3 regions of the Streptosporangium amethystogenes subsp. fukuiense genome follow, and region 2 is predicted to be linked to each of the others. Evidence: riboswitches for the same ligand, from Rfam matches in the RefSeq annotation. Region 2 holds a riboswitch; each other region holds the start of a gene.
What was found. A riboswitch is a leader RNA that binds a small molecule or an ion and turns the genes downstream of it on or off. The one in region 2 is predicted to bind S-adenosylmethionine.
Positions count from the first base shown of each region.

Region 1: another riboswitch for S-adenosylmethionine. It lies ahead of thrC (threonine synthase); the one in region 2 lies ahead of ACFQVD_RS33100 (aminotransferase class V-fold PLP-dependent enzyme).
Region 3: another riboswitch for S-adenosylmethionine. It lies ahead of ACFQVD_RS19760 (FAD/NAD(P)-binding protein); the one in region 2 lies ahead of ACFQVD_RS33100 (aminotransferase class V-fold PLP-dependent enzyme).

Region 1 is NZ_JBHTEE010000001.1:7,910,638-7,913,903, forward strand. It holds gene ACFQVD_RS35190 (S1 family peptidase) at 1-871, shown strand, start outside; SAM riboswitch class I at 1,081-1,223, shown strand; gene thrC (threonine synthase) at 1,238-2,530, shown strand; gene ACFQVD_RS35200 (MoaD/ThiS family protein) at 2,553-2,828, shown strand; gene ACFQVD_RS35205 (cold-shock protein) at 3,179-3,266, shown strand, end outside.
Region 2 is NZ_JBHTEE010000001.1:7,455,213-7,458,478, reverse strand. It holds gene ACFQVD_RS33110 (cytochrome P450) at 1-764, opposite strand, end outside; gene ACFQVD_RS33105 (TerC family protein) at 864-1,607, opposite strand; SAM riboswitch class IV at 1,815-1,930, shown strand; gene ACFQVD_RS33100 (aminotransferase class V-fold PLP-dependent enzyme) at 1,983-3,266, shown strand, end outside.
Region 3 is NZ_JBHTEE010000001.1:4,661,959-4,665,224, reverse strand. It holds gene ACFQVD_RS19770 (enoyl-CoA hydratase-related protein) at 1-660, shown strand, start outside; gene ACFQVD_RS19765 (DUF402 domain-containing protein) at 686-1,207, opposite strand; SAM riboswitch class IV at 1,260-1,372, shown strand; gene ACFQVD_RS19760 (FAD/NAD(P)-binding protein) at 1,498-3,255, shown strand.

The DNA.
Region 1 (3,266 bases), 460 kb from region 2:
CGTCGGTTTCTCGGTGATGCGCGGGACCCAGGCGGGTTTCGTCAGCGCCGGTCACTGCGGTAAGGCGGGTGATGCCACCACCGGTTTCAACCGGGTGCCCCAGGGGGTCTTCCGGGCGTCGTCCTTTCCGGAGAACGACTATGCCTGGGTCGCGGTGAACTCCGGCTGGACGCCCAGGCCGGTGGTGAGCAACGGCATCGGCGGCGCCGTGCCCGTCGCCGGCTCCAGGCCGGCTCTGGAGGGTGCCTCGGTCTGCCGGTCCGGTTCCACCACCGACTGGCACTGCGGCCTCATCCGGCAGCGCGACGCCAGCGTCACCTACCCCCAGGGCACCATCCACGGGCTGACCCGTACCAGTGCCTGCGCCGAGCCGGGCGACTCGGGCGGCTCGTTCATCTCGGTGGACCAGGCCCAGGGGGTCACCTCCGGCGGCTCCGGCGACTGCACCACGGGTGGCGTCACCTACTTCCAGCCGATCAACGAGATCCTCACCGCCTATGACCTGACCCTGCTGACCGGCGACGCCACCACCCCACCGGGCACCGCCCCGCCCGCTCCGACGGTCTGCACCGGCTACCCGAAGGTCTACACCGGCACGCTGAACAACGCTCAGTCCGTCTCCCAGCCGAGCCGCTACTACCGATCCGCCGCCGCCGGCATGCACTCCGCCTGCCTGGACGGCGGTGACGGCGTCGACTTCGACCTCTACCTCCAAAGGTGGCAACGGTCGAGCTGGGTCACCGTCGCCGGCTCCGAGGGCGCGGGTTCCGACGAGCGGATCAGCTACGTCGGCCCGCCCGGCTTCTACCGCTACCGGGTGGTCTCGGTGAGCGGCTCCAGCCCCTACACGCTGAAGGCCAAGGCGCCCTGACCCGCCTTCCGCGGCCTGGCGCGGGAGGTTCCACGGGACGTCCACCGCGACCGGTGCCTGTCGGCCGCGGTGGTGCCCCTCCTGCGGACAAGGGTGATCTGTCCGGCAGGCAACACGCTATGTCTCACATAATGAGACAAGTGGCCGGGGTGGCGGTACGGCGATGTAGAGTGCCTAAGACCTGCCTGTCAGGTCTCCAACTGAATATTTGCTCATCCAGAGGGGTGGAGGGATCGGCCCTGCGAAGCCCCGGCAACCATCCCGGTTCAAGACTCGTAATCGACACGAGGTCAGCCGGGACAGGTGCCAATTCCGGTCTGTGACCAGGGTGGTCCGCAGACGAAGATGAGGGAAAGGCCTCGCTTCATGGCGCTCGCAACCACTGAGAACACCACCGCCTCGCTTGGTCGTGTCGAAGACACCCGAAACCAGCACTTCGGCCCCGCCGTGGCCCTGTCCTGTCGCGAGTGCGGTGCCCGCTACGACCTCGGCCCGAGCTTCGCCTGTATCGAGTGTTTCGGGCCCCTTGAGATCGCCTACGACTTCGGGCGGGTGACCCGGGAGCAGATCGCCGAGGGGCCGGCCAACATCTGGCGTTACCGCTCGCTGCTGCCCGTCCCCGCCGACGTGGCCGCCAAGCCCAACATGGAGCCCGGCTGGACCAGGCTCGTCAACGCCGGCAACCTCGCCCGTGAGCTGGGCATGCGCTCGCTGCACGTGAAGGACGACTCCGGTAACCCCACGCACTCTTTCAAGGACCGCGTGGTGGCCATCGCCGTCGAGGCGGCCCGTAACTTCGGCTTCCACACCCTCTCCTGCTCCTCCACCGGCAACCTGGCCGGTGCCGCCGCTGCCGCCGCCGCGCGGGCCGGGCTGGACGCCTGCGTGTTCATCCCCGCCGACCTGGAGCAGGCCAAGGTCGTCATGGCCTCCGTGTACGGGGGCAGGCTCATCGGCATCGAGGGCACCTACGACGATGTGAACCGCTTCTGCTCGGAGCTCATCGGCGACGAACTGGGCGAGAAGTGGGGCTTCGTCAACGTCAACCTCCGGCCGTACTACGCCGAGGGCTCCAAGACGCTGGCATACGAGATCGCCGAGCAGCTCGGCTGGCGCGTTCCCGACCAGATCGTCGTGCCGGTCGCGTCGGGCTCCCAGCTCACGAAGATCGACAAGGGTTTCAAGGAGCTGATCGAGCTCGGTCTCGTCGAGGACAGGCCGTACAAGATCTTCGCGGCCCAGGCCGAGGGATGCTCCCCGGTCTCCACCGCCTACAAGGCGGGCCACGACGTGATCCGCCCAGTGAAGCCGGACACGATCGCCAAGTCGCTGGCGATCGGCAATCCCGCCGACGGTCCGTACGTGCTGGACATCGCCCGCCGCACCGGCGGCGCGGTCGAGGACGTCACCGACCCCGAGATCGTCGACGCGATCCGGCTGCTGGCCAGGACCGAGGGCATCTTCGCCGAGACCGCCGGAGGTGTCACCGTCGGCGTGCTCCGCAAGCTGGTCGCGGCCGGGAGGCTCGACCCGGAGGCGGAGACCGTGGTTCTCAACACCGGCGACGGTCTCAAGACCCTCGACGCGGTGGCCGCCGAGGCGCGCCCCACCGCCGTGATTCGTCCCTCCCTTGACGCATTCCGTGCGGCAATCGCCTAGAAATCGTGAAAGGTACTGAATTATGAGCGTTTCTGTGCGGATTCCGACGATTCTCCGGACTTACACCGGTGGTGCTGCCGAGGTGAGCGGAGAGGGCGAGACCCTGCGCGACGTCCTCCAGAAGCTTGACGCGGACTTCCCGGGGATCGGTGCCCGGATTCTTGATGAAACGGGTAAGATCCGCCGTTTTGTCAACGTCTATGTGGGAGATGAGGACGTCCGCTTCGCCGACAATCTCGACACGGCCACGCCCTCCGGCGTCCAGGTCTCCATCATCCCGGCGGTCGCCGGGGGCTGAGACCCACCCCCCGCACCGCGCCGGTCGCACCCTCCCGGGGGGCGCTTGCGACACCCTCTCCATGACACCCGCCCGGCTCCGGCCGCGTGCGGGTGTCATGCTTTGTGGCGTAAACCGGTATTCGCGGTGGGGAAAGATAATGTAATCTTTAACTAACTAATAGTGATAGTCAAACTGTGCTCTCGTACTAAATGCTCTTGTAAAGAGCTAGTTTGGTGCTTGACTCTGTTGCCCAACCGGTTCCCACAGGTATGGTCGAGGACGATCGATGTGGCGAAGTCTGCCCCGGAGATTGAGGACTTCGCGAGAGGAATGGGCGTCGTCCTTAAGTCCAGTAAGAGGAGTCGCAAGTGGCGCAGGGCACCGTCAAATGGTTCAACGCGGACAAGGGCTACGGCTTCATCGCGGTAGACGGTGGTAAGGATGTGTTCGTCCATT
Region 2 (3,266 bases):
CACCAGCCGTTCCCGGTGACGTTGACCGTGGCCTCGTGCCCGGCGTTGAGCAGCAGCACGCAGGTGCCGACCAGTTCCTCCTCGGTGAGCTTGTCGCCCTCCTCGGCCACCAGGGCGAGCGCGCTGATCAGGTCGTCGCCGGGGTTCGCCCGGCGGGCGCGGGCCAGCTCGACGAGGTAGGCGGAGAACTCCTCGGCCGCGCGTACCGCGGTGTGCTGGGCCTCGACGGAGGGGTTCAGCTCGTACATCCCGCAGATGTCGGCGGACCAGGGGCGGAGCAGGTGGCGGTCGGCCTCGGGCACGCCGAGCATCTCCGCGATCACGGTCACCGGGAGCGGCTCGGCGACCTCGGAGATCAGGTCTCCGCCGCCGCGCTCGACGAAGCGGTCCACCAGCTCCCCGGCGATCTCGGCGACCTTGGGGCGGAGCGCCTCGACCATGCGCGGGGTGAACGCCTTGGAGACCAGGCGCCGGAGCCGGGTGTGCACCGGTGGCTCGACGTCGAGCATCCCGGCCCTGACCACCCGCCAGAACGGGTCCTGGAACTCGGGGTCGTCGGGCCTGCCGAACTCGGCGTGGGTCGCCATGTGCAGGTAGGAGCGGCCGAGCCGACGGTCGCGCAGCAGCGCGTTGACGTCGGCGTGCCGGGCGACCAGCCACTGGCCGGTCGGTTCAAAGAAACTGACCGGCCGCTGCCGCCTCAGCTCGTCGTAGACGTCGTACGGATGGGCGACGAATTCCGGATTCCAGGGATCAAAGCGCACATGGACATCGTAATGTCGCCCCATGTGTCAATTGCCTGGTCCGCCCCCTGGAGCTGGGCCGACGTTCGACAGCCCGGCCGCCGCCCCGCGACGGATGCGCTACGCCTCGGTCGGCTCGTCCGACTTCTCGGACCGGGCCGCCTTGGTGCGCAGCCGGATGTTCAGCAGCTCCACGACGAGCGAGAAGGCCATCGCGAAGTAGATGTAGCCCTTGGAGATGTGCTGCCCGAGGCCCTCGGCGATCAGCACGACGCCGATCAGCACCAGGAACGACAGGGCGAGCATCTTGATGCTCGGGTGCTTGTCCACGAAGCGGCTGATCGGGCCTGAGGCGAAGAGCATCACCAGGACCGAGACGATCACGGCCGCGACCATGACGCCGAGCTGGTCGACCATGCCGACCGCGGTGATGACCGAGTCGAGGGAGAAGATGATGTCCAGCAGCATGATCTGGGCGATCACGGAGCCGAAGGAGGCCGCGACCTTGGTGCTGCCGTGCCCGGACTTGCCCTCGACGTTGTCGTGTATCTCGATGACGCTCTTGCCGAGCAGGAAGAGCCCGCCGCCGAGCAGGATGAGATCTCGTCCCGAGATCTCCTGCCCCAGGACCTCGAAGAGCGGCGCCGTGAGTCTCACCACCCACGACAGTGCCAGCAGCAGCAACAGCCGGCTGAGAAGGGCCGCGAGGAGACCCAACTTGCGCGCCTTGTCCCGTTGCTCGGGCGGAAGCTTCCCCGCCAGGATCGAGATGAAGATGATGTTGTCGATGCCTAGCACGATCTCCAGAGCGACGAGGGTGACGAACCCTATCCAGATCTCCGGGTTGGTCACCCAGTCCAACATCTGAGCCTCCAGCTCGCCTTACTTGATCACTACCGGCACGACGAGGTTTGTCGTTCGGCGTTGTTCACCCACTACCAGGACAGACATCACCCGCCGCCGGACGCCACCCGGCTCACTGCCCAGACGAACGGGATCCATCGTGAGTTCCCGAACCCAAGGGACATCGCTTGCGAATTCCCGGCAGAGGTCGGTTATAGTTCCCCCGTAGGTCATGAGTGCCAGTGACAAGCCCCGGCTCGCTGGCCGGCAACCCTCGCGTCCGCGGCGGGGTGCCCCGGGTGAGGACCTGGTCCGGCACGAGGTGTGCCGGGCAAGCGCGGGCTCCAGGCACCTGTGCCACGGGTTGGGGTCCGATGACCTCGAAGGAGCCCTGGCATGTCCATACTGACGATCTCCACCGCCGCAGCCGCCGACACGGCCACCCCCGCGACCCGTACGTCCGGCGACCGGCCGATCCCCGCCGTGCTCGGTTCCGATCTGGAGGTTCCGGTCAGGGGCGGCAGGCTCGTCCGCTACGCCAACCTCGACTACGCCGCGAGCGCCCCCTGTCTGGAGCCGGTGAGCGCCGCCGTCGCCGCCGCGCTCCCGGCGTACTCCAGCGTCCACCGAGGCGCCGGGTACGCCTCCCAGCTGACCACGGCCCGCTACGAGCAGGCTAGGCAGACGGTGCGCGCCTTCGTCGGTGCCCGTCCCGGCGACTCGGTGATCTTCACCAGGAACACCACGGACGCGACCAACCTGCTGGCCCGCAGCCTGCCCGAGGGCACCACCGCCGTGGTCTTCGACACCGAGCACCACGCCTCGCTGCTGCCCTGGAAGCGTGCCCTGCGGCTGCCGGTCCCCGCCTTCCCCGGCGAGGCGGTCCGCGCCGCCGACGAGGCCCTGGCCTCGGTCGAAGGCCCCAAGCTGCTGGTCGTGACCGCCGCCTCCAACGTCACCGGGGAGCTGTGGCCGATCGCCGCGCTGGCCCACATCGCCCACCGCCACGGCGCCCGCGTCCTCGTCGACGCCGCGCAGCTCGTCCCGCACCGCCGCCTCAACCTGACCGCGCTCGACCTGGACTACGTGGTCTTCTCCGGTCACAAGCTCTATGCCCCGTTCGGCGCCGGCGCGCTGATCGGCCGTTCCGACTGGCTGGCCGACGCCGAGCCGTACCTGCGGGGTGGCGGGGCGGTGAGGGCGGTGAACGACGACGGGACCGAGTGGCACGACGACCCCGAGGCCCGCCACGAGGCCGGAACCCCGAACGTCCTGGGTGCCATCGCGCTGGCCGCGGCCTGCGACGCCCTGACCGCCACCGGCTGGACCCCGCTGGTCCACGAGGAGGAGCGTCTCCTCGACCGGCTGCGCGCTGGCCTCGCCTCCGTCCCCGGCGTGCAGGAGCTGTCCCTGTGGGGCCCCGACCACCCGCGCGTCGGCATCGTCTCCTTCGTGGTGAACGGCCGCACCGCCCGCGAGGTCGCCGAGGCCCTGTCCGGCGACTACGGCATCGGCGTCCGGGACGGCAAGTTCTGCGCCCACCCCTTCGTACGGCACCTGCTGGACGCCAAGGACGGCGGCTGTGACGACCCCGCCGCCTCCGCGGTGCGCGCCTCCATCGGCATCGGCACCACCTCCGAGCACGTCGACCGGCTGATCGCCGCCCTGCGGGATCTTGCC
Region 3 (3,266 bases), 2.8 Mb from region 2:
CTGGCCGAGGCGGAGAAGAACCCCGAGGTCCGGGTGATCGTGGTCACCGGTGCGGGAAAGGGCTTCTGCGCCGGGGCGGACTTCCGGACGCTCACCGCCATCCAGGACGGCTCGTACGCGGGGGAGCCCGACCGGCGCCCCAACACCTTCCCGACCACGATCCGCAAGCCGATCATCGCCGCGGTCAACGGCGCCTGCGCCGGGCTCGGCATGGTCCACGCCCTGGTCTGCGACCTGGTCTTCACCGCCGCCGAGGCCAAGTGGACCACCGCCTTCGCCCGGCGCGGCCTGGTCGCGGAGTACGGCCTGTCGTGGATCCTGCCCCGCCTGGCCGGGCAGGCCAGGGCCATGGACCTGCTGCTCTCCGGGCGCACCTTCACCGGAGCCGAAGCCTGCGAGCTGGGCCTGGCCAACCGGGCGGTGCCGGGAGAGCGGTTGATCGAGGAGACCCTGGCCTACGCCCGCGAGCTGGCGACGTACAGCTCTCCGGCCTCGATGGCCGTGATCAAGCGTCAGATCTGGGGCGACTGGCAGCAGACCCTGGAGGCGTCGGAGTCGGCCGCGGCACGCCTGATGGTCGACTCCTTCACCCGGCCGGACTTCGCCGAGGGGGTCGCCAGCTTCGTCGAGCGCCGCGCCCCCGGCTTCCCGCCGCTGTAGTCACGCCGTAGTCGCTCCGGCGCTCTCAGCTGACCAGGGCGAGCCAGCGCGGAGCGGTGTCGAAGGGGGCCGTGCGGGCGGTGACGGCCTCCATCAGCCAGGCGGCCGAGGCGCGGGCGCTCCGGACGACCTCGGGCGGGTAGGCGTACCTGACCCGGTGCTCCTCGAACTCGTCCTCGTCGTCCAGGAAGACCCGGCAGGCGCGGCCCTTAGCCGGGTTGCGGCGCGTCCGGATCACGTCGAGGTCCAGGTCGACCATGGTGACCTCGCCGTCGCTCCACCGTGGCACGGTGGAGATGTCGCAGTAGATCTCGTGTTTGTGCGGGGCGGAGTTGAAGGCGGCGGTCCACCAGGCGTCGCGGGGGAAGAGCATCACGAAGGCATGCGGGGAGGCCACCTCGGGTCCGTGGCCCTTGCGGCCGACGGAGTTGGCCGCGCAGCCGGTCCACACCCCGTGCTCGTCCTCGCCGAGCAGGAGACCGCTGTGGTGCCAGTGCAGTGACCCGTCGTATTTGCGGTAGACCACCTTCACCGTCTCATAGGACATTCCCCAACATTAAGCCTTGACAGAGATCTATGTATTTCCTACCTTCTAAATAGGTTAAGAGTGTCAGTGCGAAGCCCCGGCTGGCTGACCGGCAACCCTCGCACCGCGGCGGGGTGCCCCCGGGGGAGACCTGGCGGCACGGTCGGCGTGCCGCAAGCGCGGACCCCCTCACCGGGGTCACCGAGACATGTCCGGGAGTGCCACATGTCGAAGACCAGCACACTGAACTGCGCGAGCCCCGTCGACCCCGACACCCACGGCCACTACCGGCCGCACCGCAGAGCCGCCGCATGAGCGCCTCGATCGCCGTCGTCGGTGCCGGCCCGACGGGCACCTGCCTGGTGGAACGCATCTGCGCCAACGCCGCCGACCTGCTCGGCTGGCCCTCGCTCGACGTTCACGTGATCGACCCCCACCCGCCGGGCGGCGGCCGCGTCTGGCGCCGTGACCAGCCCGAGCTGCTCTGGATGAACTCCGCGGCCGCCGACGTGACGCTCTTCACCGACGAGTCGGTGCGCTGTGAGGGGCCGATCCGTCCAGGCCCCACGCTGGCCGAGTGGCTCGGCGGGGACCCGGGCACCTTCGCCTCCCGCCCGGCGCAGAACGGCTACCTCTCCCACGTCTTCAGGCACGCGGTGGAGACCGCCCCGCGCGGGGTCAGGGTGCACGTGCATCCGGCCCGCGCCGTCGACCTCGCCGACATCCCCGACGGCCAGGCGGTACGGCTGGAGGACGGCCGGACGATCGAGGTCGACGCGGTGATCCTGGCCCAGGGGCACGGCGACGTGACCCCGAACGGGGAGGAACGGGCGCTGGCCGACCTGGCCGTGCGCGGCGGGCTGCGCTACCTGCCCACCGGATACGCGGCCGACCTCGACCTGGACGGCATCCCCGCCGGAGAGCCGGTGATCGTGCGGGGGATGGGGCTGGCCTTCGTCGACCTGATGGTGCTGCTCACCTCGGGCCGGGGCGGCCGGTTCGTCCGCGAGTACGACGGGGAACTGGTCTACCTGCCCGGCGGGCGGGAGCCCCTGCTGCACGTGGGATCACGGCGCGGCGTGCCGTACCACTCCAAGACCGGCTACCCCTTCGGGGGCGCACGCCCGCCGGTGCCGCGCTTCCTCACCCGCGAGGCGCTGGGCGAGGGCCCGTGGAACTTCCGCCGGGACGTGTGGCCGCTGGTCGCCAAGGAGCTCGCCTTCGCGTACTACCACGAGCTCCTCACCGCCCACCCCGAGCGCGCCAGGCTGGACTGGGCGGCGTTCGCGGAGGCGTTCGCCGACGAGGAGTGGCGCAGCCCGGGCATCCGCAAGCTGATCCGTACGGCCGTGCCCCGGCACCTGGACCGGCTCGACCTCGACCGGCTCGACCGGCCGCTGGCGGGCATCAGGTTCGGCGACCGGGCGGGGCTGCAGAAGTGGATGCACGGCTACCTCGCGGCCGACCTGGAGCGGCGCGCCGACCCGGCGCACAGCGCCGACCACGCCCTGATCCTCGGGCTGATCTCCGTCTACGGCGTCCTGGCCGAGCTGGGCGTCTCCGACCCGTGGTTCCACGGGTTCTTCAGCTACATCGCCAGCGGCCCGCCCGGCCCCCGTCTTGAGGAGTTGCGCGCCCTGGCCAGGGCGGGGGTGGTCACCTTCCTCGGCGCCGACCTCAAGGTCGACCACCACGACGGGCGCTGGCGGGCGCAGAGCCCCACCGTGCCCGGCGGCGTGACGGCCACGACCCTCGTCGAGGCCAGGCTGCCCGCGCCCAGCGTGAGCCGGGCCACCGACCCGCTCATCGGCGCGCTCCGCGACCGGGGCGAGCTCGACGAGAAGTCGGGGCTGGTGAACGTGCGGGCCGCGGACCGCCGCCTGGTCGACAGGTCCGGCACCCCGCACTCGCGCAGGTTCGCCTTCGGTCCCTGGGTCGTCGGCGGCCAGGCCACCGGCGGCTTCGCCAGACCCCGCCTCAACGCCCCGCTCTTCCGCCACGCCGACGCCCTCGCCCGGATCGTCCTGTCCGAGGCGGTCGGCACCCAGATAAGAAGGCACGTCGCATGAACCGCCAGGTC